Regions from separate parts of the Paraburkholderia sp. GAS199 genome, predicted to be linked through region 2. Evidence: riboswitches for the same ligand, from Rfam matches in the RefSeq annotation. Region 2 holds a riboswitch; the other holds the start of a gene.
The links. A riboswitch is a leader RNA that binds a small molecule or an ion and turns the genes downstream of it on or off. The one in region 2 is predicted to bind thiamine pyrophosphate.
Positions count from the first base shown of each region.

Region 1 (15,354 bases), on a different contig from region 2:
GTCCGGATTCCTGCAGGCGATCCGCGTATTCCGACAGATGGCAGGTCACGAGCGCTTCGCGGCACTCTTCGTCGCTGTAGGTGTCGGCCGCGGACGGATAGGCGAGCGCGGCTTTCAGCGTGCCGATCGGCATGTAGCTCACTTGCGGGATGAACATCATGCGCGCGTTGACCGGCGCGTCGATCGAGCCGTCGCCGAATGGCCAGAGACCCGCGAGCGCGCGCATCAGCGTGCTCTTGCCCGAACCGGACGGACCGCGCACCAGCCAGCGCGAGCCCGGCTGGATTGCGATATCGCGGATGCGCGACAGCGGATTGCCGTTCGGCAGCGCGAGCTTGAGGCCTTCGGTGGTGAGCTTGTCGGCGTCGACGAAATGCAGGTTGATGCCGCCGTGAGCGGTAGCCGGCGACACCGATTCCTTCAGACGCGGTGCATGCACGATGCGCTTGAATTCGCGCAACCGGTTCACTGTAGCGCGCCATTCGACCAACGTGCCGTAACTATTGATGAACCACGAGAACGAATCGCTGACCGTGCCGAATGCCTGCGAGATCTGCATCAGCACACCGAACGTGAAGGCGCCGGCGAAATAACGCGGCGCGGCGACCACGAGCGGGAAGATGATGGCGATCTGACCATAGAAGCTCAGGACGAACGTGAGCCGCTTGGTGTACTTCATCACCTGCCACCAGTTGTCGCGGATGCGGCCGAACAACGAGTGTGCGTTCGTCTTCTCGGTTTCCATGCCGTTGTAGAAGGCGATCTGTTCGGCGTTTTCACGCAGACGGATCAGCCCGAAACGGAAATCCGCCTCGACCTTCTGCGCCTGGTAGTTGATCGGCACGAGCGGATGGCCGACTTTCTGGATGATGAGCGAACCGACCACGGCGTAAAGCGCCGCTGCCCACACCATGTAGCCGGGAATCTGCAGCGGTGTGCCGCCGAGCGTGATGGTGAGCGCGCCGGCGAGCGACCACAGGATCGTGATGAACGACACCAGCGTCACGACCGTGGAGAGCAGGTCGAGCGTGAGCGAGAGCGTGGTGGTGGCGAACGATTGCAGGTCGTCGCTGATCCGCTGGTCGGGGTTGTCCGTGAGACGGTCGCGCTCGATGCGGTAGAAGGCGCTGTCGTGCAGCCATTCGTTCAGGTAGCGCGTGGTCAGCCATTGGCGCCAGCGGAAGCCAAGCATCTGTCGCAGATACCGTCCGTACACCGCGAGGATGATGTAGCCGAACGCGAGTCCGGAGAACACCATGAGCAGATGCGGGAAGTCGTGAATATTTTTGGTTTGCAGCGCGTTGTAGAAGTCGGCGCTCCAGCGGTTCAGGCGCACGTTGATCCACACGACGAGCAGATTCATCACGATGATCGCGACGAGCAGCGCCCAGGCAACTTTGCGCTCTTCGGAAACCCAGTAAGGTTTGATCAGACTCCACGCGGAGACTTTTTCGTCTGGCGGCAGCGCGGGGCTGGAAGCGGTGGTATTCGGTGTCATGAGCATCCTGAAGTAGTGCTGGCCCTGCGCGGGCTGGCCCATCTGGGGCAAGCGTCCGATTCTGGCGTGAAGCCCTTAAGCGAAAATTAATTTGCGCCAGAAGGCTCGAGCCCGACGCCGTACGTCATTGGCATTGCTTCGTGGCATTGTGCCAGAGCGCCGCCGCCAGCCGTATTAGCGCGCCGAAAGATGGTGCCGGATCAGTCCGGCGCGGCTTCGCGCTCCTTCGTATGGTCCCCCGGTTTGCGGGCGCCGCGGCTTTTATGGTCTAATGACCTTCGACGAAACAGGGGTGCTTTGCACGCCGGCAGCGTGGATGTCCATGCCGCGGCAGCGAGGCTGAGAGAGACCCTTTGCACCCGATCCGGGTAATACCGGCGCGGGAAGTTTCCGGAAGCAACCCGTCTTCCATACCCCGCCGGGCGGCGTTCATCCATGAACGCCCGTGTTGTCCGGCCGGTCTCACCCGCCGGTTTCGTCCTGGGTACGTGCGTTTTCTGGCCGTACGGAAAGGACTCGATGACCGCTTATTCTTCACACATGTCTTCTGCTCTTCGCCGGTTTTTATCCGGCGTGTCTTCGTTCGTGCCGTTCGCGGAGCGTGCGCGATGAATCGTCCCGCGCGACCTGATTTTGCGGTGCTCGGCGGCGGTCTGTGCGGCCGGCTCGTCGCCTGGCGTCTGGCCGGCGAAGGGCATCGCGTGGCGCTGTACGAGCGTGGCGACGCCGCTGGTTCGCAAGCGGCCGCCTGGGTGGCCGCCGCGATGCTCGCGCCGCTCGCGGAAGCCGCCAGCGCCGAGTTGCTGATCACGCGGCTGGGCGCGACGTCGCTCGACACCTGGCCAACCATTCTCGCCGACTTGCCCGAACCGGTTTTCTTCCAGCGCAACGGCACGCTGGTCGTGTGGCATCACGCCGACCGCACCGAGGCGCCGCTGTTCGAACGGCGGGTTCGCTCGAACGCGCCGGACGATCTGCTGGACGGCGGTTTTCAGACGTTGGCCGGCGCGCAGGTCGGCGCCGCCGAACCGGCTCTGGCGGGCCGCTTCAACCAGGGCTGGCTGTTGCCGCGCGAAGGCCAGCTTGATAACCGTCAGGTGCTTGCCGCGCTGGCGGCGGGACTGGCCGAACGCGGCGTCGACACGCACTGGAATACGTCCGTGGACGATCGCGCGCTGCCCGAGGCACGCGTCGTGATCGACTGCCGCGGGCTCGGCGCGAAGCCCGTCATGCCGACGCTGCGCGGCATTCGCGGCGAGGTGGCGCGCGTGCACGCGCCGGGCATCCGGCTCACGCGTCCGGTGCGTCTGCTGCATCCACGTTATCCGCTGTACATCGCGCCGAAGCAGGACGATCTCTATGTGATCGGCGCAACCGAAGTCGAAGGCGAGGATATGTCGCCGGTCAGCGTGCGCTCGGCGCTCGAACTGCTGAGCGCGGCGTTTTCCGTGCATCCGGGCTTCGGCGAGGCTCGCATTCTCGAGCTGAACTCGCAGTGCCGCCCCACCTTGCCGGATCACCGTCCGGCTCTGATCTGGGATGGCGCGCATACGTTGCGCGTGAATGGCCTGTACCGGCACGGCTATATGATCGCGCCCGAAGTGGCCGACGAAGCCGTGCGTTTCGCGGCGGCGCTGCTCGACGGCCGCATTGCCGACGCCGACGCGTTTTGCGACTGGCAACGCGTCGCGCGCTGGAACGAGCTGTTCCAGCTGGACTCCACGCGAGAGCCGGCATGAGCGTTGCGCGTTTTTTCGCGCGGGCTTGCAGCGCCACTTTCGTTATCGTTTGAACTGTATTCGAAACACCATGGACATTCATATCAATCAGAAGCCGTTGTCGTTGCCCGAGGGCGCGACGGTTGCCGATGCGCTTGCCGCATACGGCGCGCGTCCGCCGTTCGCGGTCGCGCTGAACGGCGATTTCGTCGCGCGCACGCAGCATGCGGCGCGCGCGCTTCAGCCGGGCGACAAGCTCGACGTCGTGCAACCCGTGGCCGGCGGCTGAATCGAGCCGTCCCGGTCCGCTTGCCGGATTGCCGGAGACAAAAGGATTATGCAAATGACTTCCCCCCAACCCGCCGACGCGCTCACGCTGTACGGCCAGACTTTCGCGAGCCGCGTGCTGCTCGGTACGTCGCGCTATCCGTCGCTGCAGTCGCTGTCGGATTCGATCGACGCCGCCCGCCCCGGCATGGTCACCGTCGCGCTGCGCCGTCAGATGAACGAAGGCGGCGCCGAAGCCGGCTTTTTCGACCTGCTCAAGCGTCACGCGGTGCCGCTGCTGCCCAATACGGCCGGCTGCCTGACGGTCGGCGAGGCCGTCACGACCGCGCACATGGCGCGCGAAATTTTCGACACCGACTGGATCAAGCTGGAACTGATCGGCGACGACTACACCTTGCAACCCGATCCGGTCGGGCTGATCGAAGCGGCCGCGCAACTGGTCAAGGACGGCTTCAAGGTTTTGCCGTATTGCACCGAAGATCTGGTGATCGGCCGTCGTCTGCTGGATGCCGGTTGCGAGGCGCTGATGCCGTGGGGTGCGCCGATCGGCACCGGCAAGGGCGTCATCAACCCGTACGGCTTGCGCGTATTGCGTGAACGGCTGCCCGACGTGCCGCTGATCGTCGACGCCGGGCTCGGCGTGCCGTCGCACGCGGCGCAGGTGATGGAGTGGGGCTTCGACGGCGTGCTGCTGAACACCGCGGTGTCGCAGGCGACGCATCCGGAAGCCATGGCGCGCGCTTTTGCGCTGGGTGTCGAAGCGGGCCGCCAGGCTTTTCTGGCGGGGCCGATGGCCGAGCGCGAAAGCGCGCACGCGAGCACGCCGGTGGTCGGCATGCCGTTCTGGCATCAAGACGGGAGCGCTGCATGACACAGACTTTGCCTTTGACCGGCCGTGATCTCTTCTGGCCACCCGCGGATGAACTCACCGAAGCCGCCGAGCGTATCCGCGCGGTCCTCGGCGACTGGCCGCCGACCCACGCGCCGTGGCGCATCTGCCTGACCGCACCGGACGAGCCGAACGGCGGCGATCTGATCGTGATTGCCGACGCGCAGCAGCACGGCGAGCAGGTGGCGCGCTGGCTGGTGCAGGGCGCCGGGGTGATCGTGGCGGCGCAGGGCACGGCCGTCCTGCATCTGGGCGGCGAGAAATACCGTCTGGAAGGACAACTCGCGGAAGACTGGATTCCCGCGCTGGCGGCCTTCCTCGACTGCGGTTTCGATCCGCACGACGCGCTGGTGCTGGCGCTCGCCTGGCGCGATGGCGATGAAATCCGTGGCGACGACGCTTTTCCGCACGATATCGCGCACTTTCCGCGCGTCGCCGGCTTGCCGGATGCGCCTGCGCAGGCGTTCGCGCGCTGTCCCGACCGTCTGGGCCTGTATCCGGTGCTGCCGACGGCGGAGTGGGTCGAGCGGGTGGTGGGCTTTGGGGTGAAAACGGTGCAGTTGCGTCGCAAATCGGCGGAACCGGCCGACGAGCTGAAGCGCGAAATCGCCCGTTGCGTGGCGGCGGGCCGCGCGCACGACGCGCAGGTATTCATCAACGATCACTGGCAGGCAGCGCTGGAAGCGGGCGCGTACGGCGTCCATCTTGGTCAGGAAGACGTGCACACGGCCGATCTGCACGCGCTGGCCGCGGGTGGCGTCCGGCTCGGATTGTCGACGCACGGTTTCTACGAGATTCTGACCGCGCTGCATTTCCGTCCCAGTTACATTGCTCTGGGCGCGGTGTTCCCGACCACCACGAAGGTCATGCCGACCGCGCCGCAGGGCCTGAAGCGTCTGGCACGCTACGTGCGATTGCTCGACGGCGTCGTGCCGATGGTGGCAATTGGCGGGATCGACTTGCAGGTGCTGCCGGACGTGCTGGCGACCGGCGTCGGCTGCGCGGCGGTGGTGCGGGCGGTGACCGAGGCGGCCGATCCGGCCGGCGCGGTTTCCGCACTGCAACATGCGTTTACGCAATAATCGTCAGGTACGTTTAAGGGACGGGGCTCTCCACGGCAACTTTTGCATGATGGCCCTATAATTCGGCCTTCCGTGTAAAAGGACTGTCAGTTTCGTGTCTTCCTCCCCCGAGACCTTACTCGAGCTGCGTGACGTCGACTTCGGTTACGCCGACCGGCTCGTCCTGTCGAACCTGAATCTGCGCTTCAAGCGTGGTCAGGTCGTCGCGGTCATGGGCGGCTCGGGTTGCGGTAAAACCACGGTGCTGCGTCTGATCGGCGGACTGGTGCGCGCGCAGCGCGGCCAGATCCTTTTTCAAGGCCAGGACATCGGCCGCCAGACGCGCGACGGCCTGTATGCGCTGCGCCGCAAAATGGGCATGCTGTTCCAGTTCGGCGCGCTCTTCACCGACATGTCGGTGTTCGAGAACGTCGCGTTTGCCCTGCGCGAACACACCGACCTCCCCGAAGAACTGATCCGCGACCTCGTGCTGATGAAGCTCAACGCGGTCGGTCTGCGCGGCGCGCGCGATCTGCTGCCTTCCGAGATTTCCGGCGGCATGGCGCGGCGTGTCGCGCTGGCACGCGCCATCGCGCTCGATCCCGAGTTGATGATGTACGACGAGCCGTTCGCCGGCCTCGACCCGATCTCGCTCGGCATCACCGCGAACCTGATCCGCGCGCTGAATCAGGCGCTGGGCGCCACCTCGATTCTCGTCACTCACGACGTGCCCGAGTCGTTCGCCATCGCCGACTACGTCTATTTCCTTGCCAACGGCGGCGTCCACGCCGAGGGCACGCCCGCCGAGCTGCGGGCCTCGACCGATGCCACGGTGCGCCAGTTCATCGACGGCGCGCCGGACGGTCCCTTCAAATTTCACTATCCGAGCAAGACGCCGCTGGCGGCGGACTTCGGCATTGGCGGAGGTCAGTCATGATCAGTGCGATCGGTCGCTCGGTGATCGGTGGGCTGGGCACGGCCGGCTACGCCACGCGTTTCTTTCTGCGGCTGCTGCTCGAATTTTTCCCGCTGCTGCGCCGTCCGCGTCTTGTCACGAAGCAGATCCACTTCGTAGGTAATTATTCGCTGGTGATCATCGCGGTGTCGGGGCTGTTCGTCGGCTTCGTGCTGGGTTTGCAGGGTTACTACACGCTGAACCGCTACGGTTCCGAGCAGGCGCTCGGTCTGCTGGTGGCGCTTTCGCTGGTGCGCGAGCTGGGTCCGGTGGTGACGGCGTTGCTGTTCGCCGGTCGCGCCGGCACGTCGCTCACGGCGGAAATCGGCCTGATGAAAGCGGGCGAGCAACTCACGGCCATGGAAATGATGGCCGTGGACCCGGTCAAGGTCGTGGTCGCGCCGCGCTTGTGGGCGGGCATCATTTCCATGCCGATCCTCGCCGCCATTTTCAGCGCCGTCGGCGTGTTCGGCGGTTACGTGGTGGGCGTGCTGCTGATCGGCGTCGATGCCGGCGCGTTCTGGTCGCAGATGCAAGGCGGCGTCGATGTCTGGCGCGACGTGGGCGCCGGGGTCATCAAAAGCGTGGTGTTCGGCCTCGCGGTAACTTTCGTGGCGCTGTTTCAAGGCTATGAAGCCAAGCCGACGCCGGAAGGCGTTTCGCGCGCTACGACCAAAACGGTCGTGTACGCATCGCTTGCCGTGCTCGGCCTCGATTTTCTGCTGACCGCACTGATGTTCAGCTAAGTCTGCGTCGCACGTTTCCCGTCAGCAGGCGCGCTTTGCAGCGCGCACGGCGGGAGCGGCAACGGCGCGGCGGATTCACTTTGGGATGACGATGAAAAAGACTGCTCTCGACTTCTGGGTCGGCCTGTTCGTGGTGTTGGGTTTCGTTGCGTTGCTGTTTCTGGCGCTGAAGGCCGGCAACATGAGCTCGTTGTCTTTTCAGGCAACGTACCCGGTCAAACTCAAGTTCGACAATATCGGTGGTCTGAAGGCCCGCGCGCCTGTCAAAAGCGCGGGCGTGACGGTCGGCCGGGTCGCGTCGATCGGCTTCGACAGCAATGCGTATCAAGCGGTCGTCACGATCGATATCGACAAGCAATACCCGTTTCCGAAAGACACTTCGGCCAAGATCCTGACCTCGGGGCTGCTGGGTGAGCAATACATCGGGCTCGAGCCCGGCGGCGACAGCGAAATGCTCAAGGCAGGCGACACGATCTCGATGACTCAGTCGGCGATCGTGCTGGAAAACCTGATTGGTCAATTCCTGTATAGCAAAGCTGCCGACTCGGGCGCATCGAAGCCGGGCGCGAGTTCGCCGGCACCTGCGGCAGTCCCCGCACCTGCAGCGCCGACCGTGCCCGCCTCCGGCGCGGCCGGTCAATAAGGAGAATAAGAATGCAGTCCACACGCATCGGGGGCGCGCGCGCCTTCCAAATCGCCAGACTTGCCGTCGCGGTGGCAGCGCTTGCCGGTTGTACGACCGTGCAAACGCCGACCAAGGGCGATCCGCTGGAAGGTCTGAACCGCACCATTTTCACCGTCAACGACAAGCTCGACGAGTACGCGCTGAAGCCGGTTGCCAAGGGCTACGTGTGGGCGACGCCGCAGCCGGTGCGCGACAGCGTCACCAACTTCTTCTCGAATATCGGCGACGTCTACATCGCGGCGAACAACCTGCTGCAGTTGAAGATCACCGACGGTGTCGAAGACATCATGCGTGTGGTCATCAATACGGTGTTCGGTCTCGGCGGTCTGTTCGACGTGGCCACGCTCGCCAAGCTGCCCAAGCACGACAACGACCTCGGTCTCACGCTCGGTCATTACGGCGTGCCGGCGGGTCCGTATCTCGTGTTGCCGCTGTTCGGGCCGAGCACGGTGCGCGACGCCGTGGGGTCGATCGGCAATTACTATGTGAATCCGCTCAGCTACATTCATCCGGATGGTTTGAGCTGGGCGCTGTACGGCCTGAACATCGTCAATACACGCGCGAATCTTCTGAGCGCGAGCGACGTACTGGAAGGCGCAGCGCTCGACAAATACTCGTTCGTGCGTAATGCCTATCTGCAACGCCGTCAGTATTTGCTGTCGGACGGTAAGCAGTCGCAGGCATTGCCCAACTACGGCGACGAAGCACCGCTGCCGAAATACGACGACGTCGACGGCGGCGCGGCTGCACCGGCGGGCGCCGTGACGGGTACGGCAGGCACGCAGGCTGCTGAAGCCGCGAAGGCGGTGCCGGCGTCGGGCGCCACGGCAGCAACACCGCCGCAGGCAGCGTCGGCGGGTGCCGCAGCGCCGCAAGCGGCTTCCGGTACCTCGGAGACGCCGCCGCTGGATATGAACGGCGGTCCGGAGACCACGCAGATTCCGGCGGGTCAGCTGGTGCCGCCCACGCGCTTCAATTTCCCGTCATTCAAATTGCGTTGATCGTGCGGCCGTAACAGATCGATACGACTCTCGCAGTTTGCGCATGGATTGCTGCTGAACTCGCGTGCTAATGTCGGCTCAAACGGTTGCACTATTTTTAAGGCAAGGCTCGATATGAAAAAATTCTTCCTGATTCCGTTGTTTGCGGCGTTGTTCTCGTTCGTCAGCGCTGGCGCGTCGGCGCAGACGGTGGACAGCAACGCGCCGGACGCCCTGGTCAAGACGGTCACGCAACAGGTGATCGATGCAGTGCGTGCGGACAAGTCCATCCAGCAAGGCGACATCTCGCACATCACGAAGCTCGTCAACGAAAAGATCCTGCCGTACACGGACTTCCGCCGTACCACGCAACTGGCCATGGGCCGTAACTGGCGCACGGCTTCGCCTGAACAGCAGAATCAGGTGGTCGAACAGTTCAAGATGCTGCTGATCCGCACGTACTCGGGCGCGTTGGCTCAAGTACGCGACCAGCAGATCCAGTACAAGCCGTTCCGCATGAATCCGGACGACACCGACACCGTCGTGCGCTCGGTCGTGATGAACAACGGCTCGCCGATCGAACTCGACTACCGTCTGTACAAGACGCCGCAAGGCTGGCGCGTGTATGACATCAACGTGCTCGGCGCGTGGCTGATCCAGGCTTACCAGCAGCAGTTCAACGAGCAGATCCAGCAGAAGGGCGTCGACGGACTGATCCAGTTCCTCACGCAGCGCAACCAGCAACTCGCTGCGGGCAAGCAGTCGTGAGCGAAGTGCGCAACCCGGTCGCGAACCGCTTCGAGAGCGGCGCGACGCTGACCCACGAGAGCGCGACAGCCGCGCTCGCGGCGGGTCTGCAACGTATCGCAGCGGGCGCGGGCGGTGTGGATTGCGCGCCGCTCGCGCAATTCGATTCGTCGGCACTGGCTGTTCTGCTCGCCTGGGAGCGTGCCGCCCAGGCACGCGGCGTCCAGTTCGAGATCGTCAATCTGCCGGCTGGTCTCGCCAGCCTCGCGCACGCCTACGGCGTCGACAGCCTCATCTCCGCACGACATTGACGCTCTGACGCGTCGTCTTCCGGTCCCCCCGCCGACTCGGGGCTGCCGATTTTTGCCCTATAATCAAACGTTTTTTGGGGCAGATAACCGGCCCCAATTCCGTTCCTTCCAGCATTTTTGCGCCCCCTTTCGGGCTCCTTTAGGTGCCGCGCCGCACGCGGCCCACAGTCATGTCAGCCATAGAAATTCGTAACGTCAAAAAGCGCTACAAAGATTTGCAGGCGCTCAAGGGCGTCAGCCTCACGGTGGAAGAAGGCGAGTTCTTCGGGCTGCTCGGTCCGAACGGCGCGGGCAAAACGACGCTCATCAGTATTCTTGCCGGCCTCGCGCGTGCCGACGAAGGCAGCATCGCGGTTCGCGGGCACGACGTCGTCAGCGATTTCCGCGACGCGCGCCGTGCGCTCGGCGTGGTGCCGCAGGAACTCGTATTCGATCCGTTCTTCACCGTGCGCGAAACCTTGCGCATCCAGTCCGGCTACTACGGTCTGCGCAACAACGACGCGTGGATCGACGAGATCATGGCCAACCTCGACCTCACCGACAAAGCCGACGCCAACATGCGCGCGCTGTCCGGTGGCATGAAGCGACGCGTGCTGGTGGCGCAGGCGCTGGTGCATCGGCCGCCGGTCATCGTGCTCGACGAGCCGACCGCGGGTGTCGACGTCGAACTGCGTCAGACGCTGTGGAAATTCATCTCCCGCCTGAATCGCGAAGGCCACACGATCGTCCTCACCACGCACTATCTGGAAGAAGCCGAATCGCTCTGCGACCGCATCGCCATGCTGCGGCGCGGCGAAGTCGTGGCGCTCGAACGTACCAGCGCGCTGCTGCAACGCTTCGCGGGCATGCAACTCTTCCTGCGTTTTGCTCAAGGCGTGCTGCCTGCCGACCTGCGTCCGCTCGAAGTGGAAAGCGGCGCGGGCAATGGCAACGGCCGTCAGCATCTGCTGCGGCTCGCCAGCTACGACGACGTCGAGCGGATTCTCGCGCAGTGCCGTGCAGCCGGCTGCACGTTCGAAGAAATCGAGGTGCGCAAAGCCGACCTCGAAGATGTGTTCGTTCAGGTAATGAACGGTCCTGAAGTGATCGAGGGGCTTGCATGAGCGGTTACAGTGGTTTCAGCACGCTGTTCTACAAAGAGATTCTGCGGTTCTGGAAAGTCGCCTTCCAGACCGTGCTGGCGCCGGTCATCACGGCGCTGCTGTACCTGACTATTTTCGGCCACGCGCTGCGCGGTCACGTGCAGGTTTATCCGGGAGTCGAATACACGAGTTTTCTGATTCCGGGTCTCGTGATGATGAGCGTGCTGCAGAATGCGTTTGCCAATAGCTCGTCTTCGTTGATCCAGTCCAAGATCACCGGCAATCTGGTGTTCGTGCTGTTGCCGCCGCTGTCGCACTACGAGATGTTCGGCGCCTATGTGCTGGCTGCCGTGGCGCGCGGTCTGGCGGTCGGTTTCGGCGTGTTCATCGTGACGATCTGGTTCGTGCCGGTCAGTTTCAGCGCGCCGCTGTACATCATTGCGTTCGCTATTTTCGGCGCGGCGATTCTCGGCACGCTGGGCTTGATCGCCGGGATCTGGGCCGAGAAATTCGACCAGCTCGCAGCGTTCCAGAATTTTCTGATCATGCCGCTCACGTTCCTGTCGGGCGTGTTCTACTCCACGCACACGCTGCCGCCGGTGTGGCGCGAAGTATCGCGGCTTAATCCCTTTTTCTACATGATCGACGGCTTTCGCTACGGTTTCTTCGGGATGTCGGATATCAATCCGCTCGCGAGCCTGGCGATCGTTGCCGGTTTCTTCGTGGTGCTGGCTGTGATAGCGATGCGCATGCTCGCTTCCGGCTACAAACTGCGCCACTGATCAGGAGCTTTTCTCATGTTGCCGACTCCCGAACAGGTCAAGCAATACATCGCGGCGGGGCTTGCCTGCCAGCATCTCGAAGTCGAAGGCGACGGTCAGCATTTCTTTGCGACCATCGTTTCGCCGAGCTTTGAAGGCAAGCGTCTGATCCAGCGACATCAACTCGTGTACGCGGCGCTCGGCGACCGCATGCGCGAAGAAATCCACGCGCTCAGCATGAAGACGCTGACGCCCGCCGAATGGCAGAACGCGTAATCTGGAAATTTAGTGCGAATTACTCAAGAAGGACGCGACGCCGGTGCCGGCGCGTCGAACACGGTCAAAGCAGTCCCCACCGAAGCTCGGGGCAATCAGGAACTGACAGGCATGGATAAACTCGTCATTGAAGGTGGTTACCCGCTTTCGGGTGAAGTCGTTGTCTCGGGTGCCAAGAACGCGGCATTGCCGATCCTGTGCGCGAGTCTGCTCAGCGCGGAGCCGGTCCATCTGGACAACGTGCCCGATCTGCAGGACGTTCGCACCATGCTCAAGCTGCTCGGCCAGATGGGCGTGCGCATCGAGAGCGGCGAGGGTCGCGTGACGCTGGACGCTTCGAAGGTCGAGAACGTCGTTGCGCCGTACGAAATGGTGAAGACCATGCGCGCGTCGATCCTCGTGCTCGGCCCGCTGGTCGCGCGCTTCGGGCACGCGCGCGTGTCGCTGCCGGGCGGCTGCGCGATCGGCGCGCGTCCCGTCGACCAGCACATCAAGGGTCTGCAGGCGATGGGCGCCGAGATCACGATCGAGCACGGCTTCATCGAAGCCCGCGCGAAGCGCCTGAAGGGCGCACGCATCGTGACGGACATGATTACCGTCACCGGTACGGAAAACCTGCTGATGGCCGCCGTGCTGGCCGAAGGCGAAACGGTGATCGAAAACGCCGCGCGTGAACCGGAAGTGGGCGATCTCGCGCATCTGCTGGTCGCGATGGGCGCGAAGATCGACGGCATCGGCACGGACCGTCTGGTGATTCAGGGCGTCGACAAACTGCATGGCGCGAAGCACACGGTCATCCCCGATCGCATCGAAGCTGGCACGTTCCTGTGCGCGGTCGCGGCTGCCGGTGGCGACGTCACGCTGCGTCAGGTGCGTCCGCTGATCCTCGAAGCCGTCACGGAGAAGCTGCGCGAAGCCGGCGTGTCGATCGAAGAAGGCGACACGTGGATGCGCGTTCGCATGGACAAGCGTCCGAGCGCGGTGACGTTCCGCACCTCGGAATATCCGGCGTTCCCGACCGACATGCAGGCGCAGTTCATGGCGCTGAACACGATCGCGGAAGGCACCTCGCAAGTCGTCGAAACGATCTTTGAAAATCGCTTCATGCACGTGCAGGAATTGAACCGCCTCGGCGCCAACATCACGATCGACGGCAACACCGCGCTCGTGACCGGCGTCGAGAAACTGTCGGGCGCCATGGTCATGGCAACCGACCTGCGCGCGTCGGCGAGTCTCGTGATTGCTGCGCTGCGTGCCGAAGGCGAAACGCTGATCGACCGTATCTATCACCTGGATCGCGGCTACGACCGTATGGAAACCAAGCTCAACGCGATCGGCGCAAAGGTGCGGCGTATCTCGGGGAGCCAGGCATGAGTTCGATGCCGCAGACGTCGTCTTCGCCGGCAGTGAGCGCGCCGCTCACGCTGGCCTTGTCGAAAGGGCGTATCTTCGAAGAGACGCTGCCTTTGCTCGCGGCCGCCGGCATCGAAGTGACCGAAGACCCGGAAACCTCGCGCAAACTGATCCTGCCGACCACCGACGCCAACGTGCGCGTGATCATCGTGCGCGCCACCGACGTGCCGACCTATGTCGAATACGGCGCCGCCGATTTCGGCGTGGCGGGCAAAGACGTGCTGCTCGAGCACGGTGGCAGCGGTCTGTATCAGCCGGTCGATCTGGAAATTGCGCGTTGCCGGATGTCGGTCGCGGTGGCCGCCGGTTTCGACTATGCGAACGCGGTCCGTCAAGGGGCGCGTTTGCGGGTTGCAACCAAGTACGTTGAGACCGCTCGCGAGCATTTTGCCGCCAAAGGCGTACACGTCGACCTCATCAAGCTGTACGGTTCGATGGAACTCGCGCCGCTGGTCGGTCTCGCCGACGCGATTGTCGACCTGGTGAGCTCGGGCAATACCTTGCGAGCCAACAATCTGGTCGAGGTAGAAGAAATCATGCAGATTTCGTCGCGCCTCGTTGTCAACCAGGCGGCGTTGAAACTCAAGCGCGCCGCGCTGCGGCCGATCCTCGACGCCTTCGAACGCGCATCGAAAGCCGGCGCGGCGGCCTGACAGCCAGCATGACCCCGCTCGTTTGATTACGCTTTAAGCGCGCCTTACCGAAACGGATACCCGTATGCCTATCAAGATTCGCAAACTCGATTCCAGCGCGCCCGACTTCAACAAGTCGCTGCACGCCGTGCTCGCGTTCGAGGCGAGCGAAGACGAAGCAATCGAGCGCTCGGTCGCGCAGATTCTGAACGACGTGAAAACGCGCGGCGACGCGGCCGTGCTGGAGTACACCCATCGCTTCGACCGCGTCGAGGCGAGGAGCCTCGCGGCGCTCGAATTGCCGATGTCGGAACTCGAAGCCGCGCTCGAAAGTCTCGAGCCGAAGCGCCGCGCGGCGCTCGAAGCTGCGGCGGCGCGTGTGCGCGGCTATCACGAGAAGCAGAAAATCGAATGCGGCAGCCATAGCTGGCAGTACACGGAAGCCGACGGTACGGTGCTCGGCCAGAAGGTCACGCCGCTCGATCGCGCGGGTATTTACGTGCCGGGCGGCAAGGCGGCGTATCCGTCGTCGGTGCTGATGAACGCAATTCCGGCGCGGGTGGCTGGTGTGCGCGAAATCATCATGGTCGTGCCGACGCCGGACGGCGTGAAGAATCCGCTGGTGCTGGCGGCAGCGCTGCTGGGCGGCGTGGACCGCGTGTTCACGATCGGCGGCGCGCAGGCCGTGGGCGCTCTGGCCTACGGCACCGAAACCGTGCCGCAGGTCGACAAGATCTGTGGTCCGGGCAATGCGTATGTGGCGTCGGCCAAGCGTCGCGTGTTCGGTACGGTCGGCATCGACATGATCGCCGGTCCGTCGGAAATTCTCGTGCTGTGCGACGGCACGACCGATCCGCGCTGGGTCGCGATGGACCTGTTTTCGCAAGCCGAACACGACGAACTCGCGCAGTCCATCCTGCTGTGTCCGGACGACGCGTTCATTGGCCGCGTGCATGACGCCATCAACGAACTGTTGCCCACCATGCCGCGCCGCGACGTGATTCAGGCGTCGCTCGAAGGCCGTGGCGCGCTGATCAAGGTGCGCGATATGGCGGAAGCGTGTGCGATCGCCAACGACATCGCTCCGGAGCACCTCGAAATTTCAGCGCTGGAGCCGCATCAGTGGGGCCAGTTGATCCGCCATGCCGGCGCGATCTTCCTCGGTCGCTACACCAGCGAGAGCCTCGGCGACTATTGCGCAGGACCCAATCACGTCCTGCCTACGTCTCGTACCGCACGGTTCTCGTCACCTTTGGGCGTCTATGATTTCTTCAAGCGTTCGAGCGTGATCGAGGTCAGCGCGGAGGGCGCG
Region 1 is NZ_JBNDMM010000013.1:69,416-84,769, reverse strand. It holds gene P3T18_RS34885 (ABC transporter ATP-binding protein/permease) at 1-1,498, opposite strand, end outside; TPP riboswitch at 1,777-1,901, shown strand; gene P3T18_RS34880 (FAD-dependent oxidoreductase) at 2,107-3,237, shown strand; gene thiS (sulfur carrier protein ThiS) at 3,308-3,505, shown strand; gene P3T18_RS34870 (thiazole synthase) at 3,560-4,375, shown strand; gene thiE (thiamine phosphate synthase) at 4,372-5,475, shown strand; gene P3T18_RS34860 (ABC transporter ATP-binding protein) at 5,570-6,391, shown strand; gene mlaE (lipid asymmetry maintenance ABC transporter permease subunit MlaE) at 6,388-7,155, shown strand; gene mlaD (outer membrane lipid asymmetry maintenance protein MlaD) at 7,247-7,798, shown strand; gene P3T18_RS34845 (MlaA family lipoprotein) at 7,810-8,841, shown strand; gene P3T18_RS34840 (MlaC/ttg2D family ABC transporter substrate-binding protein) at 8,956-9,588, shown strand; gene P3T18_RS34835 (STAS domain-containing protein) at 9,585-9,878, shown strand; gene P3T18_RS34830 (ABC transporter ATP-binding protein) at 10,049-10,981, shown strand; gene P3T18_RS34825 (ABC transporter permease) at 10,978-11,742, shown strand; gene P3T18_RS34820 (BolA family protein) at 11,758-11,997, shown strand; gene murA (UDP-N-acetylglucosamine 1-carboxyvinyltransferase) at 12,109-13,371, shown strand; gene hisG (ATP phosphoribosyltransferase) at 13,368-14,063, shown strand; gene hisD (histidinol dehydrogenase) at 14,128-15,354, shown strand, end outside.
Region 1: it holds a riboswitch for thiamine pyrophosphate, as region 2 does, so the genes downstream of both, P3T18_RS34880 (FAD-dependent oxidoreductase) here and thiC (phosphomethylpyrimidine synthase ThiC) in region 2, are expected to answer to the same signal.

Region 2 (15,354 bases):
AAGGTCGTGGCAGTCTTGCCGGCATGGCGCGTCGCGCTTGCAAGACTGTGCAAAAAAGCGCTTGGGTCACGGTGACTCGCTTCGCTAGTCCACTATTTTCTTCGTCACGACAAAGCCGAGCACGAGGAACACCACGCACAGAATCACAAACACCACGAACAGGAACTTCGCAATTGCCGCAGCGCCTGCGGCCACGCCGGTGAAACCCAGCAGACCGGCGATCACCGCCACGACAGCAAAAATCAATGCCCATTTCAGCATGATGGCTTCCTCCGGAAAATTGATTGAACGGTCGAGTCCATCCTATCCATCCGCAGGCGTGGGCGCATTCCGACGCTCGCCGGTTTTCGTGTGAGAATCCGCTTACATTGGGTTACGGCAGCCATACGTCGCGAGACCGGACGCCCGCCAAACAACGTTTATCGGCGTTCATCGGCGTGCCGCCGGGCGTTACACTGTTGCCCGAGTCGAGGAGCCGAGCGTGCCTAACATGTCAACTGCGAAGTCAACAGCGATACCGGATGCGTCGAACATCCAGAAGCCGCCCGACGCCGCGCGCCTGAGCGACTGGATGCGCAGCCGTAGCTGGGCGATCGCCATGACGGTCGCGATCGTCATCACCGTGGGCGGCCTCGTGATTCTCGAAACCGCGCGCGAGCGGATCGCCGCCGAATACGAAACCGCGCTCGAAGCGCGCGACGTCACCGTGCAACTGAGCACGCTCGCCAATCAGCTATCGCGTTTGAGCGCCTATCAGAGCGACTTTCTTCTGACGAAGCAGGACACGGCGGCGCAGGGCTTTTGCGCGACGGCCGTGCGCATCCGGCAGAGCGAACAGCCGCTGAGCCGCTTCTATCATGGCGGCAAGGCGGACAGCGCCGAACTCGCGAGCTTCACGCAAATTCTCGCGCTGATCGAAGCGCGCATCGGCGCCGGCGCGGCGCAGTTGCAAAGCGCCGCCACCCATCCGCTCGATCTGTCCGCCTGCACGGGCGCGGGCGTCGCCGGCGTGGCGAGCGCCACCGGTCCCGCCGACACGAGCCTCGTGGACAGTACGCTCTCGCTGCTGCGCGACAACGAAGAACGCCGCGCGCAACACGCACTCGACGCGAGCCGCGCCGACCAGCGCATTTCCACCTTGTGCGCGGCGGGTCTCTCGGCGCTGAACATCGTGCTGTTCATTCTGCTGTTTCGCAATCTCGGCATCCAGATCGACCGGCAGGCGCGCGTGCAGCGTCAGCTGATCACGCAGCAGGAAGGCCTCGACCAGCTCGTCAACGAGCGCACGCGTCAGCTCGAAGCGCTCGGCTGGCATTTGCAGGCAGTGAGTGAAAACGAGAAAACGCAGCTCGCGCGCGAACTGCACGACGAACTCGGCGCGATTCTGACCGCGAGCAAGATGGACGTCGCATGGGCGCGGCGCAAGCTGAAAGACAGCGAGCCGGACATCGGCGAAAAGCTCAAACGCGCGCTCGACAATCTCGATCAGGGCATTGCGCTCAAGCGCCGCATCATCGAAGACATGCGCCCGACCGTGCTGGCGAATTTCGGGCTCGTCACCGCGTTGCGCACGCTCGCCGACGACGCCGCGCAGCGCAACGGCTGGGCGCTGGAACTGCACCTGCCCGCCGACGACATCAAGCTCGACGAGCAGACCGAGATCGCGCTGTTTCGCGTCGCGCAGGAGTCGCTCACGAATGCGGCGAAGTATGCGCGCGCCTCGAAGGTCTCGATCGGTCTCGAAGTGGGCGACGATCAGGTTGCACTGCATATCGCCGACAACGGCGTAGGCATCATGCCGGCCGATCTGAACCGCACGCACACGCACGGGCTGCTCGGCATGCGTCAGCGCGTCGCCGCGCACGGCGGCCGCTTCGATATCCGTCGCGGCGTGCCCAACGGCACCGACATCGACGTCGTGATGCCGAGCGTCAGCACCGCCACGCCTTCCGTCGATCTGCCCACGGCCACGCCGTCGCGCAGCGCCGTGTGAATCCACAAGGCCATGTGCAGAATCGCGGCGCGGCCTTTGCTAGAAAGCATGTAGGACTGCGCCGACGCAAACACCGGAGCACGCCTACATGAAAATCGCAGCCCAGCCGACAGCGTCGCCCGCGCCCTTTTTTTAACATGCAATCAGACCGGTCGACTGGCGCAAGCCCCGGTCGGACGACGATAGCTAGCGCGCGCCGCGGCAAACGGTGCGTCAACCGATGCATTTCTCGACAAGGAGAACTCTCATGAAACGACTGATCGCTATGCTTCTCATTGCTGGGACGGCCATTGCAGGAACGGCTGCACTCTCAGGTTGCAACACGATGGCAGGTGCCGGCCAGGATATCTCGAAGGGCGGCGACGCGCTGTCGAACTCGGCGGAAAAAGCCAAGTAAATCGCCGGACGTTGATCGAAGCGGGACGCCACGCCGTCTCGCGAGCATGATCTCCAGACCCGTCGCGGGAAACCGCGGCGGGTTTTTTTCGTGGGGCGTGAGAGTTGCGTGCAGCACACTTGAGTTAAGGCGGATGCTCGAGCAGGCATGCGCAAAACGGTTTGACCCGTACAGAGAAAAACCGCGCAAAACAAAACGGCGACCCACTCGCGTGGATCGCCGCTCCGTCCTCCCCAGGACGTTCTGCCGAAAACGGGCCTGCCGCGCGTCGTTGCGCGAGGCCCGCTTTTCAGCGGTTTTTATGTGCCGCTTACTGGCCTGTCAGCGTGTTCGTCAGTTCGATGCTCGGCGTGCCCGTGTTGCCGTTCTGCGCGATCAGCAGGTGAATCTGGCCCGGCACGAGCTGGCTCAGCGCGCCGCCGAACGGCACCGTCGTGATGATCCAGTCCGCGTTGTTCGACAGCGTGAAAGCGGCCGACTGGAAGATCGGCGTCTTGCTGCCGGCTGCCGTCGCGATCAGCACGTAGTCGCCGCCGGACACGTAGATGGAATCCTGTCCGCTCGCTGGCACGGCGTTCTTGAAGCCGACGGCCGACATCGTCGGATTGGCGGCCGTGATGTTCGTGTTGCTCGACTGCACCAGATAAAGGTCGAGGTTATTCGCGTTGGCCGACGCGTTGAACGCGCGCAGACGTGCGTTGTTCGAGAGCAGGCCCTTGTCGAACGGGTCGTCGATCAGGCCGATGTCCGTACCTGACAGACCCGGCAACGCGAGCACGGTGTATTCGTGACCCTTCGCGACATTCGGGAAGCTGCCGCTCGCGAGCGCGGTGGTCGTGCCGGTGGCGGCATAAGCGACGGTGGTCGCGCCGGTGTTGATATTGGTGAGGTTCGTCACGCCTTTATAGCTGATGTTCGTCTGTCCCGACGGCGCGGTTCCGTTGACGAGAAAGTCGACAGCCGGGCCACTCGGAATGGCGTGGATGAAATGGATCTCCGGATTGGTCAGTCCGAGTTCCTTGCCTACGTCGTCCGAGCCGCCTCCGCATGCGCTCAGTACCGACGCAACGCCAATCACAGCCGCCATGGTTCGAATCATTTTCATTGTGCTCACCTGTATCGATATCGGGTTCTCGACCCGTTGATTTTTCGAGCGTCCCGCTTCGGACATCCGGACTTCGGGCCGGTTATAAACCGGCCTGAAACGGCTCTCCGAAACAGAACGTGCCCTCCTTATCCCTGCCGCACATCGCGCCTGTTCTGGTAGCGGCGCGGTCCGTGTCGATGGACGCTCGCAATGAGCAATGCGTGTGCCGCCGGTGTCGAAATGGCTCGTTGCGGCTTAAGAATGGCTTACGGCGCAAGGAGTTAGGCGGATTAGAATTTTTCCTCGGAGGGTTGGCACGTCTGGCGGTGTATTGTTCGTGCGCGCCCAATACTTACATGGTCCCCTGCATGTCTTACCAACACTTACTCGCCGAACTCGACCTCGGTTACACCCGCTTGCGCAATCGCGTGGTGATGGGTTCGATGCACACCGGCATGGAAGACCGCTTCTGGAATTATCCAAAGCTCGCGGCGTATTTTCGCGAGCGGGCACGCGGCGGTGTGGGGCTGATCGTCACGGGCGGCATCTCACCCAACCGCCAGGGCTGGTTGCTGCCGTTCGGCGGCACGCTCAACTCGGTGTTCGACCTGCGCAATCATCGGCAAGTCACCGAGGCCGTGCATGCGGAAGGCGGCAAGATCGCCTTGCAGATCCTGCATGCGGGCCGCTACGGCTATCAACCGTTCGTGGTATCCGCGTCGGCGCTGAAGTCGCCGATCTCGAAGTTCAAGCCGCGCGCGCTGACCGAGGCCGGCATCGCGAAGACCGTGCGCGACTACGCGCGCTGCGCGCGGCTCGCACAACGCGCCGGTTACGACGGCATCGAGATCATGGGCAGCGAAGGCTATCTGCTCAATCAGTTCCTGTGTCCGCGCACCAACCGGCGCACCGACCGTTACGGCGGCAGCATCGAAAACCGCATGCGTCTCGCGCGTGAGATCGTCGAGCGTGTGCGCGCCGTGTGCGGCGAGCGCTTCATTGTGATCTACCGTCTGTCGCTGATCGATCTGGTCGAAGGCGGCAACACGTGGGACGAAACCGTGCAGGTCGCGCAGGCGCTCGAAGCCGCCGGCGTGACGATGTTCAACACCGGCATCGGCTGGCACGAAGCGCGCGTGCCGACCATCGTGACGTCGGTGCCGCGCGCCGCGTTCGCCTCGCTGAGCGCGCGTCTGAAGGCGGCCGTGAAGGTGCCGGTGATCGTATCGAACCGCATCAACACGCCGGAGGTTGCCGAGTCGCTACTCGCCGACGGCGCGGGCGATCTGGTGTCGATGGCGCGGCCGCTGCTCGCCGACCCCGACTTCGTCCAGAAGACCGCCGAAGGCCGCGCGCACGAAATCAACACCTGCATCGCCTGCAATCAGGCCTGCCTCGATCACACTTTCAAGAATCAGCGCGCGAGCTGCCTCGTCAATCCGCGCGCGGGACGCGAAACCGAACTGCTGTACCGGCCGGTCGGCGCTGCACAGGTGCGCTCGGTCGCGGTGGTCGGCGCCGGACCGGCGGGTTTGTCGGCGGCGACGGTGGCGGCTTCGCGCGGCCATCGCGTGACGCTGTTCGACGCCGGCGAGCGCCTCGGCGGCCAGTTCAATCTGGCGATGCGCGTGCCCGGCAAGGAAGAGTTCAGCGAGACGATCCGCTATTTTCAGAGCCAGTTGCAACGGCACTGTGTGGACGTGCGACTCGGCACGCGGGTCGATCCGGCCATGCTGGCGGCCGGCGGCTACGACGACGTGATCGTCGCGACCGGCATCGTGCCGCGCCGCCCGACGATTCCCGGCATCGACGGCCCGAACGTGCTCTCCTACGTCGACGTGCTGCGCGGCGCACCCGTGGGACGACGCGTGGCCGTGATCGGCGCGGGCGGCATCGGCTTCGACGTCAGCGAGTTTCTGCTGCATCGCGACGGCGATCCGCTGCCGACGCCGCGTGACGCGTGGCTCGACGAATGGGGCGTCGATCTGTCGGTCAGCGAACGCGGCGGTTTGAAGCCGCCCGCGCCGGCACAACCAGCCCGGGAAATCTGGCTGCTGCAGCGCAAGGCGGGCAAGCTCGGCATGGGGCTCGGCAAGACGTCCGGCTGGGTGCATCGCGCGACGCTCGCGCGCAACGGCGTGAAGATGCTCGACAACGTGTCGTACGAAGAGATCAGCGCGCGCGGTTTGAAGATCGCGCGCAACGGTGCTGAACAATGGCTCGACGTGGAGTCGATCGTGGTGTGCGCGGGGCAGGAGTCGCTGCGCGAGTTGCACACGGTCGAAGCCGCGGCACAGGCTGGGCGGAACGGCAAAGCCGGCGATCAGGGGGCCGGCGGAGCCCGCACGCCGCGCTATCACGTGATCGGCGGGGCCAAGGTGGCGGCCGAACTCGATGCGAAGCGCGCGATCCGCGAAGGAGCGGAAGTGGCGGCGGCGCTTTGATAACCGGTAGCCTGCCGCCAACGAGGCGGCACGCCCCGAACCGCCCGCTTCAGCCCAGCCCCTTTTTCCTGTAGTCGAACCAGAACGACAGCCCGACGCTGGCGAGAATCACCACCGTGGCGATCACGGTCGAATGCGTCACGGGTTCGCCGAGCAGCAACGCGCCGAGCGCCACGGCAACCACCGGATTCACGTACATGCAGCTGCTGGCGATGATCGGGCTGGTGTGGCGGATCAGAAAGCCGTAGGCGACATACGCGGCCATCGTGCCAATCAGCATCAGATACACGAATGCGAGCACCGGCAGGAAGTGCACTTCCATCATCCGCTCGCCGGAGATCCACGCCACTAGCGTCGACATGGCGCCGCCCAGGCCGATCTGCAGACTAGTGGAGAGAAACAGGTCAGACGGCAGCTTCAGGCGTCCGGCCAGATGCGCGCCGCCGGCCCAGAACAGCGCGCCGCACAGAATGGCGAGACTGCCGCCCGCCGAGCCGGGCGCACTGTCGCCGTGACTGAGAATCGCAATACCGGCCAGCCCGAGTCCGACGGCGAACCATTCGCCGCGCCCGATCTTGCGCCCCGCCACCGCCGCGATGACCGTGGCGAAGAGCGGCACGGTGGCGACCATCACCGCTGCCGTGCCGGTGCCCACCGTGCGCATGCCGTACGCGAGCATGCCGCTCGACAGACCGACCAGCATCGTGCCGACCAGGCCGGCATTACGGATTTCGACCGCACTCGGCCAGACCGGATTGCGGCGCGCCGCGAAAATGAAGAGTCCGACGCCGGCGAACAGATTGCGCAGGCCCGACAGCAGCAACGGCGGAAACGAACCCAACGCCACGTGGACGGCCAGATAGGTCGAGCCCCACACGATATAGACCACGCCGAGCGCCAACGCGATCTGCCCGTTGCGCGACTGCGGCAGACGGATCGCGAAGCCACGCGGCATCAAACGCGAAAGGAACTGGGAGAAGCGGCTGGACAGTTGTGACGACATGCGTTCAACCCGCCCGGACCGTGCGAAGCGCCGTGCCTCCGCTGGAAACCCTGTGGCGGGATGGCGGACGCCGCATCGGCGATGCGGTCTGACGGGCGAGGCTGGCGGACATGTCGGTGGAACGGAAAGACGATAGATGGCCAAAGGGGCCACAACGCCACGGCGATTCGGGCTGAATCGAACCGCGGCTGACACGCGCCGAATGGATGGCGCGCATCGCATTATGCAGTAAGCGCCCACCGGGTCGAGTGAAAGAATCGTAACTTTTTGGCGTACTTGCAACAGAAAAAGCCGGGCAATGCCCGGCTCGTGATACGACGCGAAGTGTGAAGCCCGACGCGGTCGCCGACGCGAATGCCGGCGCCGCCGCCGTTGCCTATGCAACCCGCATTGGCGACGACGCCGGTGCCGGCCGGCTCCGCACGGAACCTCAGTTGGCCATCGCGCCCGACGCTTCGTGCTTCATGCCCATTGCGTCGCTCTTCTTCATCTTGTCGTGCTTCATCGAGTCCTTCTTCATGGTGTCTTTCGACATCGAATCTTTGGACATCGAATCTTTCGACATGGCGTCGTTGGACATGGCGCCGCTCGCCTGAGCGAAGACGGCTGCACCGTTACCGAACAAGGCGAGTGCGACTGCTGCGATTGCGATCTTTTTCATGGGAATACTCCGTTTCGTTATGGATGATTCAAACCCGGCATGCCGGGGTATTTCCGAAGCTTCTGCCGCCCGGGGTCGCGCATCCCGAATGCCGATGCGCCGGCCCTCGTGCGTCAGGAGCCTCCGAACCAGTTGTAGCCCTGGTCGACCCAATAGCCGCCGGGATACGTGTTGGTGACGAACATTTCGACGATGTGCTTCGGATTCTTGTAGCCGAGCTTGGTCGGCATGCGCAGCTTCATCGGGAAGCCGTATTTCGCGGGCAGCCGCTCGCCGTCGTAGGACAGCGTGAGGAGCGTCTGCGGATGCAGCGCGGTCGGCATGTCGATGCTTTCGTAGTAGTCGTCCGCGCATTTGAAGCCGACGTATTTCGCGCTGGTGTCCGCACCGATGCGCCGCAAGAAATCGGCGAAAGGCGTGCCGCCCCAGCGGCCGATCGCGCTCCAGCCTTCCACGCAGATGTGCCGCGTGATCTGCTCGGCGTGCGGCAATGCGTACAACTCGGGCAAGGTCCATTCGCGCTGGCCGCTCACGAGACCGCCGATCTTCAGCTTGTAACCGGCAGCCGCCACCTGCGGCACGTCGTCGATGCCGTAGAAGGCGTTGAACGGAAACGGCCGCGTGATCTGCGCCTCGGTGTAGGTGGGCGCGAGTTGCTTCGGATCGAACAAGGCGGCCTGCGCGTGGTCGTTCAGACGCGACACTGCCGTGAGAAACGCGTTGACCGAGTCGTTGTCGGTGAGCGAGCAGCCCGTGAGCATCGACAGACCGCCGAGCGTCAGAAGCCGCTTGCCGAACAGACGCCGCGACGGCATCGTGAGTTCGCGTTTTGCATCGATCAGAATCGATTCGCGATCGAGCGTCGCGATGGACTTGCGTCCGGGAGGAGCTTTCGGCTTGTACATGATTCGGTATCCTCAGGCTTGGCGAGTGCGTAACGGCGCGTTCATGCTCAGCGTCCGCGCAACATGGCGAGCAGCGAGCGCGGCACGAGCGCCACCATCACCAGATGCACGGCCACGAATGCAGCCATCAGGGACATCGCGCAGAAGTGAACGATGCGTGCGTTGTCGTAGCCGCCCAGCAACTCGCGCAGCAGCGGAAACTGCACCGACTTCCAGATCGCGAGTCCGGAGAGCACCAGCACGATCAGATCGCACACCACGAACAGATAGGCGAATTTCTGCACCGCGTTGTAGACCCGCAGATCGGCATGCGAGAGCTTGCCGGTCAACGCGGCGATGAAATCGGCCAGCACGGCGCGCGGCGAAACCGGCAGGAATTTGCGCACGAAACGCCCGCTCGCGAGATTGAGCGCGAGATACACGAGGCCGTTGAACACCAGCAGCCACATCGCCGCGAAGTGCCATTGCAACGCGCCGCCGAGCCAGCCGCCGAGCGTGATGGACGGCGCGAAGGTGAACCCCGGAAAGATCGGCGACGCATCGTAGATGCGCCAGCCCGACAGCATCATCAGAATCGCGGCGAGTGCGTTGAGCCAATGCGTGACGCGCACCCAGACGGGATGAATCGCGCCGGTTTCCGGCGCGAGCGGCGCTGCGGTTTTGGCGGATGCGAGCGGCGTTGCCATGACGATCTCCTGTGATGAATGCGCGCCGCGCTCAGCGGCAGGCGGCCAGTTCGGCCACTTGCAACACGTCGCCTGTCGCGCTGTTTTCGACGAACGCCACCACGCCGACGTTGTCGGCCGGCGCGTTGTCGAGATGCACGGCCTGACGGATCTGCGCGTTGCCGGCGACGAGCGGCACAGGGCCGATCCACTGACGCACCACGCGTTCGTGATGCAAGGTGACCCCGCTGTTTTCGCCCGCGCCGACCTGCGAACTCAGCGCGTTTTCATACACGGCGAGATAGGCGTTCAGCGGCGCGGAAGCGTCGGCGGCATGGCTCGTGAAATGCGCGTCGACATCGAACGCACCCGCAGTTTGCGGCTTGAGTTCGAGCGCGACATTCGCTTGCGCCGGTTCGGCGACGAGCTTGCCGATGCGGCTCTGGAAACTGTCGCGTTGCGACCAGCCGCGCAACTCGCGGCCCGACACGAATACCTCCGGCGTGTAGATGGTGTGACCGCCGGAAAGATCGGTCAGCTTCTGCTGACGCTCGGTAAAGCGATGCTGCGAAAACCGGTCGGTCCAGCCGAGGCTGTTCCAGTAGTCGACGTGCAACGCCAGCGGCACGATGCTCTGCGCCGCGCCGCTCGTTTTGAACTGGCTTAGCCAGTTGTCGGCGGGCGGACAACTGTTGCAGCCTTCGCTGCTGTACAGCTCGACCAGCGCCACGCGATGAGCCGGACTGTCCGCCGTGCAAAGCGCGGCGGCCGCGTCGGCTTCGGACGCCAGACCACCCGTCAGCGACGCGACGATGGCGAGCGCAACCGTCAGCACGACAGCCGGCGCATTGCCGCGTCGACCACGTGTCGTGCTTTGCAAAATTCGTGTGATTCTCATGACGTGCTCCATCGGGATCTGCACGTTTGTCGAAGCACACGCGCCGTTATGACAGCGCCCGCAAAATTATTTTTAATCGGCTGCGGCAGTGTCATGGCGACGACGCGCGGATCGCGAAACACATGCGCCACCATTCGTCGCAGGAGACGTTTTACGCGCGTGCTAACATGAGCCTTTCAGTTGCGTCGATTCCGCGTTCGGCGCGCATCCGAATTCTTTTCAACGCCCTCGCCTCTCTTCATGAGCACTCAGCCATTACATGCCGTCACCCGCATGCGCGCACGCCGCGCCTGCGCCCGTGCGCGCATGGACATGGCGGCACGGCTGACTGTCCAGCCGTCCCGAACGCTCCCGCTCTGCGCCGCCCGGCGCCCGATCTGACGTAGCCGCTGCCATCCACGGAGCCACGTCGCCGGGCTCCGGGCCGATCTCGTTCGCACGCGTTGCCCTTACATGCAGATCAATCGGAGAAGCCATCATGAAGAAAACCAAGCCGTGTTACCTCACCGAACTCGACGTCGCGCGTCTCGAGAAGCACGCGGGCGCCGCCAGCGCCGACGCAAAATGGCAGGACATGCTTGACGACGTGCTGGAGCGCGCGGTGATCGTCGAATCGCGCGACATGCCGGCGAACATCGTGACCATGAATTCGCAGGCCACGCTCGTCGACGAAAGCAGCGGCGAGCACATGACCTGGACGGTCGTGTATCCGACTCACGCGGACTTCGCCCAGGGACGCCTGAACGTGTTCTCGCCGGTCGGGCTCGCCCTGCTCGGCGCAAAGCGCGGCGAGCGCATCCGCTTCACGCCGCCGAGCGGCACGGAGAAAGTGCTCAAGCTCGACAAGATTCTGTTTCAACCCGAAGCCGCCGAGGATTTCACGCTGTAAGCAGCGCGCACCACCAGGCGGGGTTGCCAAGCGGCGCCCGGCCGGTGTATCGTGTGCGCTGCTAACGCGGGGGTCCTGCGTAGCACGGTGGCAGGAGGTCCGTGCAACGTGGGTGAGAAATACCCTTTGAACCTGATCTGGATAATGCCAGCGCAGGGAAGCGTACGGATTTCGCACCCAGGCTCTATCGACTCATCTCTCGCGATTTCCGACTCCTTCCGTCTCGTCTCCTGCTTAGCGGCCCCATAAACGCCGCGCGCCGCATGGCAACTGTCGACTTCAAACGCGTTCAGTTCGACATGCTCCGCAAGGCCAAGGAGATCCGCATGAACGCCAATCCGAAGTTCCTTTCCGCCGACGCTCACGTCGACGAAGCCGCCGTCGCACCGCTGCCGAATTCACGCAAGGTCTACGTGACCGGTTCGCGTGCCGACATCCGCGTACCGATGCGCGAAATCAGCCAGGCCGATACGCCCGACAGTTTCGGCGGTGAAAAGAATCCGCCGGTGTATGTCTACGATACGTCGGGCCCCTACTCCGATCCGGACGCGAAGATCGACATTCGCGCGGGTCTGCCCGCGCTGCGTCAGGCGTGGATCGAAGAGCGCGGCGACACCGAAGCGCTCACCGGCCTGTCGAGCGACTTCAGCCGCGAACGCGCCGCCGACACGGCCACCGCCGATCTGCGCTTCAAGGGTTTGCACCGCACGCCGCGCCGCGCCGTCGCCGGCAAGAACGTCTCGCAGATGCACTACGCGCGCCGCGGCATCATCACGCCGGAAATGGAATACATCGCGATTCGCGAGAACCAGCGCCGCGCGGAATATCTGGAAAGCCTCAGGACGAGCGGCCCGAACGGCGAAAAGCTCGCCGCGATGATGGGTCGCCAGCATCCGGGCCAGGCGTTCGGCGCGAGCGCATTCGGACCGAACGGCCTCACGGCGATCACGCCCGAGTTCGTGCGCGAAGAAGTGGCGCGCGGCCGCGCGATCATCCCGAACAACATCAATCACCCGGAAAGCGAGCCGATGATCATCGGCCGCAACTTCCTCGTGAAGGTGAACGCGAACATCGGCAACTCGGCGGTGACGTCCTCGATCGGCGAAGAAGTCGACAAGATGACGTGGGCGATCCGCTGGGGCGGCGACACGGTGATGGATCTTTCCACCGGCAAGCACATTCACGAAACCCGCGAGTGGATCATCCGCAATTCGCCGGTGCCGATCGGCACGGTGCCGATCTATCAGGCGCTGGAAAAGGTCAACGGCAAGGCTGAAGATCTGACGTGGGAAATCTTCCGCGACACGCTGATCGAACAGGCCGAGCAAGGCGTCGACTACTTCACGATTCACGCGGGCGTGCGTCTGCAATACGTGCCCCTCACCGCGAAACGCATGACGGGTATCGTCTCGCGCGGCGGCTCGATCATGGCGAAGTGGTGTCTCGCGCATCACAAGGAAAGCTTCCTGTACGAGCATTTCGAAGATATCTGCGAAATCATGAAGGCGTACGACGTGGCCTTCTCGCTCGGCGACGGCCTGCGTCCCGGTTCCATTTACGATGCGAACGACGAAGCGCAACTCGGCGAACTGAAGACGCTCGGCGAACTCACGCAGATCGCGTGGAAGCACGACGTGCAGACCATGATCGAAGGTCCGGGCCACGTGCCGATGCAGCTCATCAAGGAGAACATGGACCTGCAACTGGAATGGTGCGACGAAGCGCCGTTCTACACGCTCGGACCGTTGACCACCGACATCGCGCCGGGTTACGACCACATCACGTCGGGCATCGGCGCGGCGATGATCGGCTGGTTCGGCACCGCCATGCTCTGCTACGTGACGCCGAAGGAACACCTTGGGCTGCCGAACAAGGACGACGTCAAAACCGGCATCATCACGTACAAGCTCGCCGCGCACGCCGCCGATCTGGCGAAGGGCCATCCGGGCGCGCAGGTGCGCGACAACGCGCTCTCGAAGGCACGCTTCGAATTCCGCTGGGAAGACCAGTTCAATCTCGGCCTCGACCCGGACAAGGCGCGCGAATTCCACGACGAAACGCTGCCGAAAGACTCCGCCAAGGTCGCGCACTTCTGCTCCATGTGCGGCCCGCATTTCTGCTCGATGAAGATCACGCAGGACGTGCGCGAATTCGCGGCACAGCAAGGCGTCACCGATGACGAAGCGCTGAAGAAAGGCATGGAAGTGAAGTCGATCGAGTTCATGAAGAAAGGCGCCGAAATCTACCAGCGACAGTAAGGGTCGCATGGCGGCCGCGTTAGTTCGCGCCCGCCAGATCGACGCTTGCCTGTCCGGCGCAGTGCAGCAAGGCTCGCTACCAGCGGGCCTTTTCGCTTTCAGCGTTCCAGGCACGCCGCATGCTGCGCGAAGGAAAACATTTGCTTACGAAGCCGACAGTCTGATGACAAGCGCACACATCCGGAAACGGATTGCAGCGCTAGCATCGAGGTAGAAATCGGTGGGCTTATTGCTGGATCGGCAGCATCGCGCGGCGCCCGATCGTCGGCGCTAATCATCACTTGGGAGCGAGATCATGAAATCCATTCGACAACTCGGTACGGTTGCGGCGATCGTTGCGTTGGCAGCCAGTCTTTCGGCCTGCGACGGCATGACGACACGCCAGCGCGATACGGCGATCGGTGCGGGCGTCGGCGGTGCGGCGGGCGCTGCGATCGGCGGCAATGCGTTGTCCACGCTCGGCGGCGCCGCGGCAGGCGGCATCATCGGCAATCAGGTCGGCAAGTGATTGGCGAGTGAGCACACCGGACTCATGACGCGTCCGCATACTTCGTTGTCAGGCGAGGCAACGTGCTTTGCAACGAGGTGAAATAAGCCGTTACGGTTTTGCAATCCTGTTCGCGCCGCACCGGCGTAAGCTCAATCTATTACGCCCCGATGGTGGCGTCCGATTACAACAGGAGCGCGTCATGAAGTCCCGCTTCAACCACACCGTCAGCGCGATCAGCGAACGGCTGAGCCATGGTGTTCCCCGCCGCGTTCCGCGTGCCGGGCTCGCGCTTGCCGCCGTTTGCGCACTGGGGCTGTCCGGTTGCTATTACCCGTACGGCTACTATCCGGGCGGTTACTACCCGTACTACGCCACCGTGCCCGCCGGGGCCACCCAGCAGGACGTGCAGGTGGGTTCCGCCGATCCGTCGGCGAGCCCGCAGCAACAGGCACAAATCCAGGCGCAGCAACAACAACAGCAGGGTCAGCAGTCCTATTCCGCGCAGCAGAGTCCGCCGCCCACCTATGCGGTCGCGGCCGTGCCACAACCGGTCTACGTCGCGCCGCCCTATCCCGCTTACTATCCGCCGCCGGTTTATCCGGCTTATTACGGCTATCCGGGCTGGTATGGCCCGTCGGTGTCGATCGGCTTCGGATTCGGCGGCTACTGGGGCGGCGGTCATGGCGGCTGGGGTGGTCACGGTCACTATCACTGAGCGTATCACTGAGCGTCGACCGAACCGCCAATCGTGACTTCCAATGCGTTCTGGATCGCCGCGCGCGACCGGGACGCATTGCTTCGTCACGCGCGGAAGCGCTGCCGCCTTCGCGCCCGTACTTTCCCCCCTTGACGTGCCGCGCCCGCACTCTATGCTTGGGAACGCCACACCCGGTATTCGCTTAAATAAGCGACCGGCGCGCGACGAACGCGCCGGCTCACTCCGCTGTCCCGCCTGAACGACGCGCCCCGCAGTGCGTAGTCCCGCGTCGAATTCGAACTAGAACGAAGGAGACGTGATGTTTCATCAACTACTCACTCCGGTCGGCAATTCGCTACTGCTCTCGTTTCTCGTCGCCGCACTGCCGATCCTCGTCGTGCTGATCCTGCTCGGCTGGGCGCGACGGCCTGCCTGGCAAGCCTCGCTCGCGGGACTGGTGGTCGGGCTGCTGGTGGCCATCGCCATCTGGCAATTTCCGGTGGGACTCGCGCTCGACTCGGTGGTCGCGGGCGCGGTGTTCGCGTGCTGGCCGGTCATGTGGATCGTCTTCACCGCGATCCTGCTCTACAACATCGCGCAGCGCTCGGGCCGTTTCGCGGCCTTCCGCATGTGGATGATCGACAATCTGCCGAACGACCGGCGCGTGGTGCTGGTGGTGATCGGCTTTTCGTTCGGCGCGCTGCTCGAAGGGATTTCCGGCTTCGGCACGCCGGTCGCCATCACCAGTTCGCTGCTGATCATGCTGGGCTTTCCGACGCTCGAAGCGCTCACCTTCACGCTCATCTTCAACACGGCGCCGGTCGCGTTCGGCGCGCTCGGTGTGCCGATCACGGTGCTCGGCGCCGTCACGCACCTGCCCGCCGACTCGCTCGCAAAAATGGTCGGCCGGCAATTGCCGTTTTTCGCTTTGCTGCTGCCTTTCTACGTGATCGGCGTGTACGCCGGA
Region 2 is NZ_JBNDMM010000007.1:342,396-357,749, reverse strand. It holds gene P3T18_RS26065 (DUF1328 domain-containing protein) at 85-261, opposite strand; partial or broken gene P3T18_RS26060 (sensor histidine kinase) at 368-1,993, shown strand; gene P3T18_RS26055 (entericidin A/B family lipoprotein) at 2,241-2,390, shown strand; gene P3T18_RS26050 (DUF4397 domain-containing protein) at 2,701-3,495, opposite strand; gene P3T18_RS26045 (FAD-dependent oxidoreductase) at 3,846-5,921, shown strand; gene P3T18_RS26040 (EamA family transporter) at 5,971-6,924, opposite strand; gene P3T18_RS26035 (pentapeptide MXKDX repeat protein) at 7,355-7,585, opposite strand; gene P3T18_RS26030 (molybdopterin-dependent oxidoreductase) at 7,699-8,490, opposite strand; gene P3T18_RS26025 (cytochrome b/b6 domain-containing protein) at 8,538-9,176, opposite strand; gene P3T18_RS26020 (DUF1223 domain-containing protein) at 9,208-10,053, opposite strand; gene P3T18_RS26015 (GreA/GreB family elongation factor) at 10,532-10,942, shown strand; TPP riboswitch at 11,001-11,119, shown strand; gene thiC (phosphomethylpyrimidine synthase ThiC) at 11,269-13,200, shown strand; gene P3T18_RS26005 (glycine zipper 2TM domain-containing protein) at 13,496-13,708, shown strand; gene P3T18_RS26000 (hypothetical protein) at 13,890-14,405, shown strand; gene P3T18_RS25995 (L-lactate permease) at 14,707-15,354, shown strand, end outside.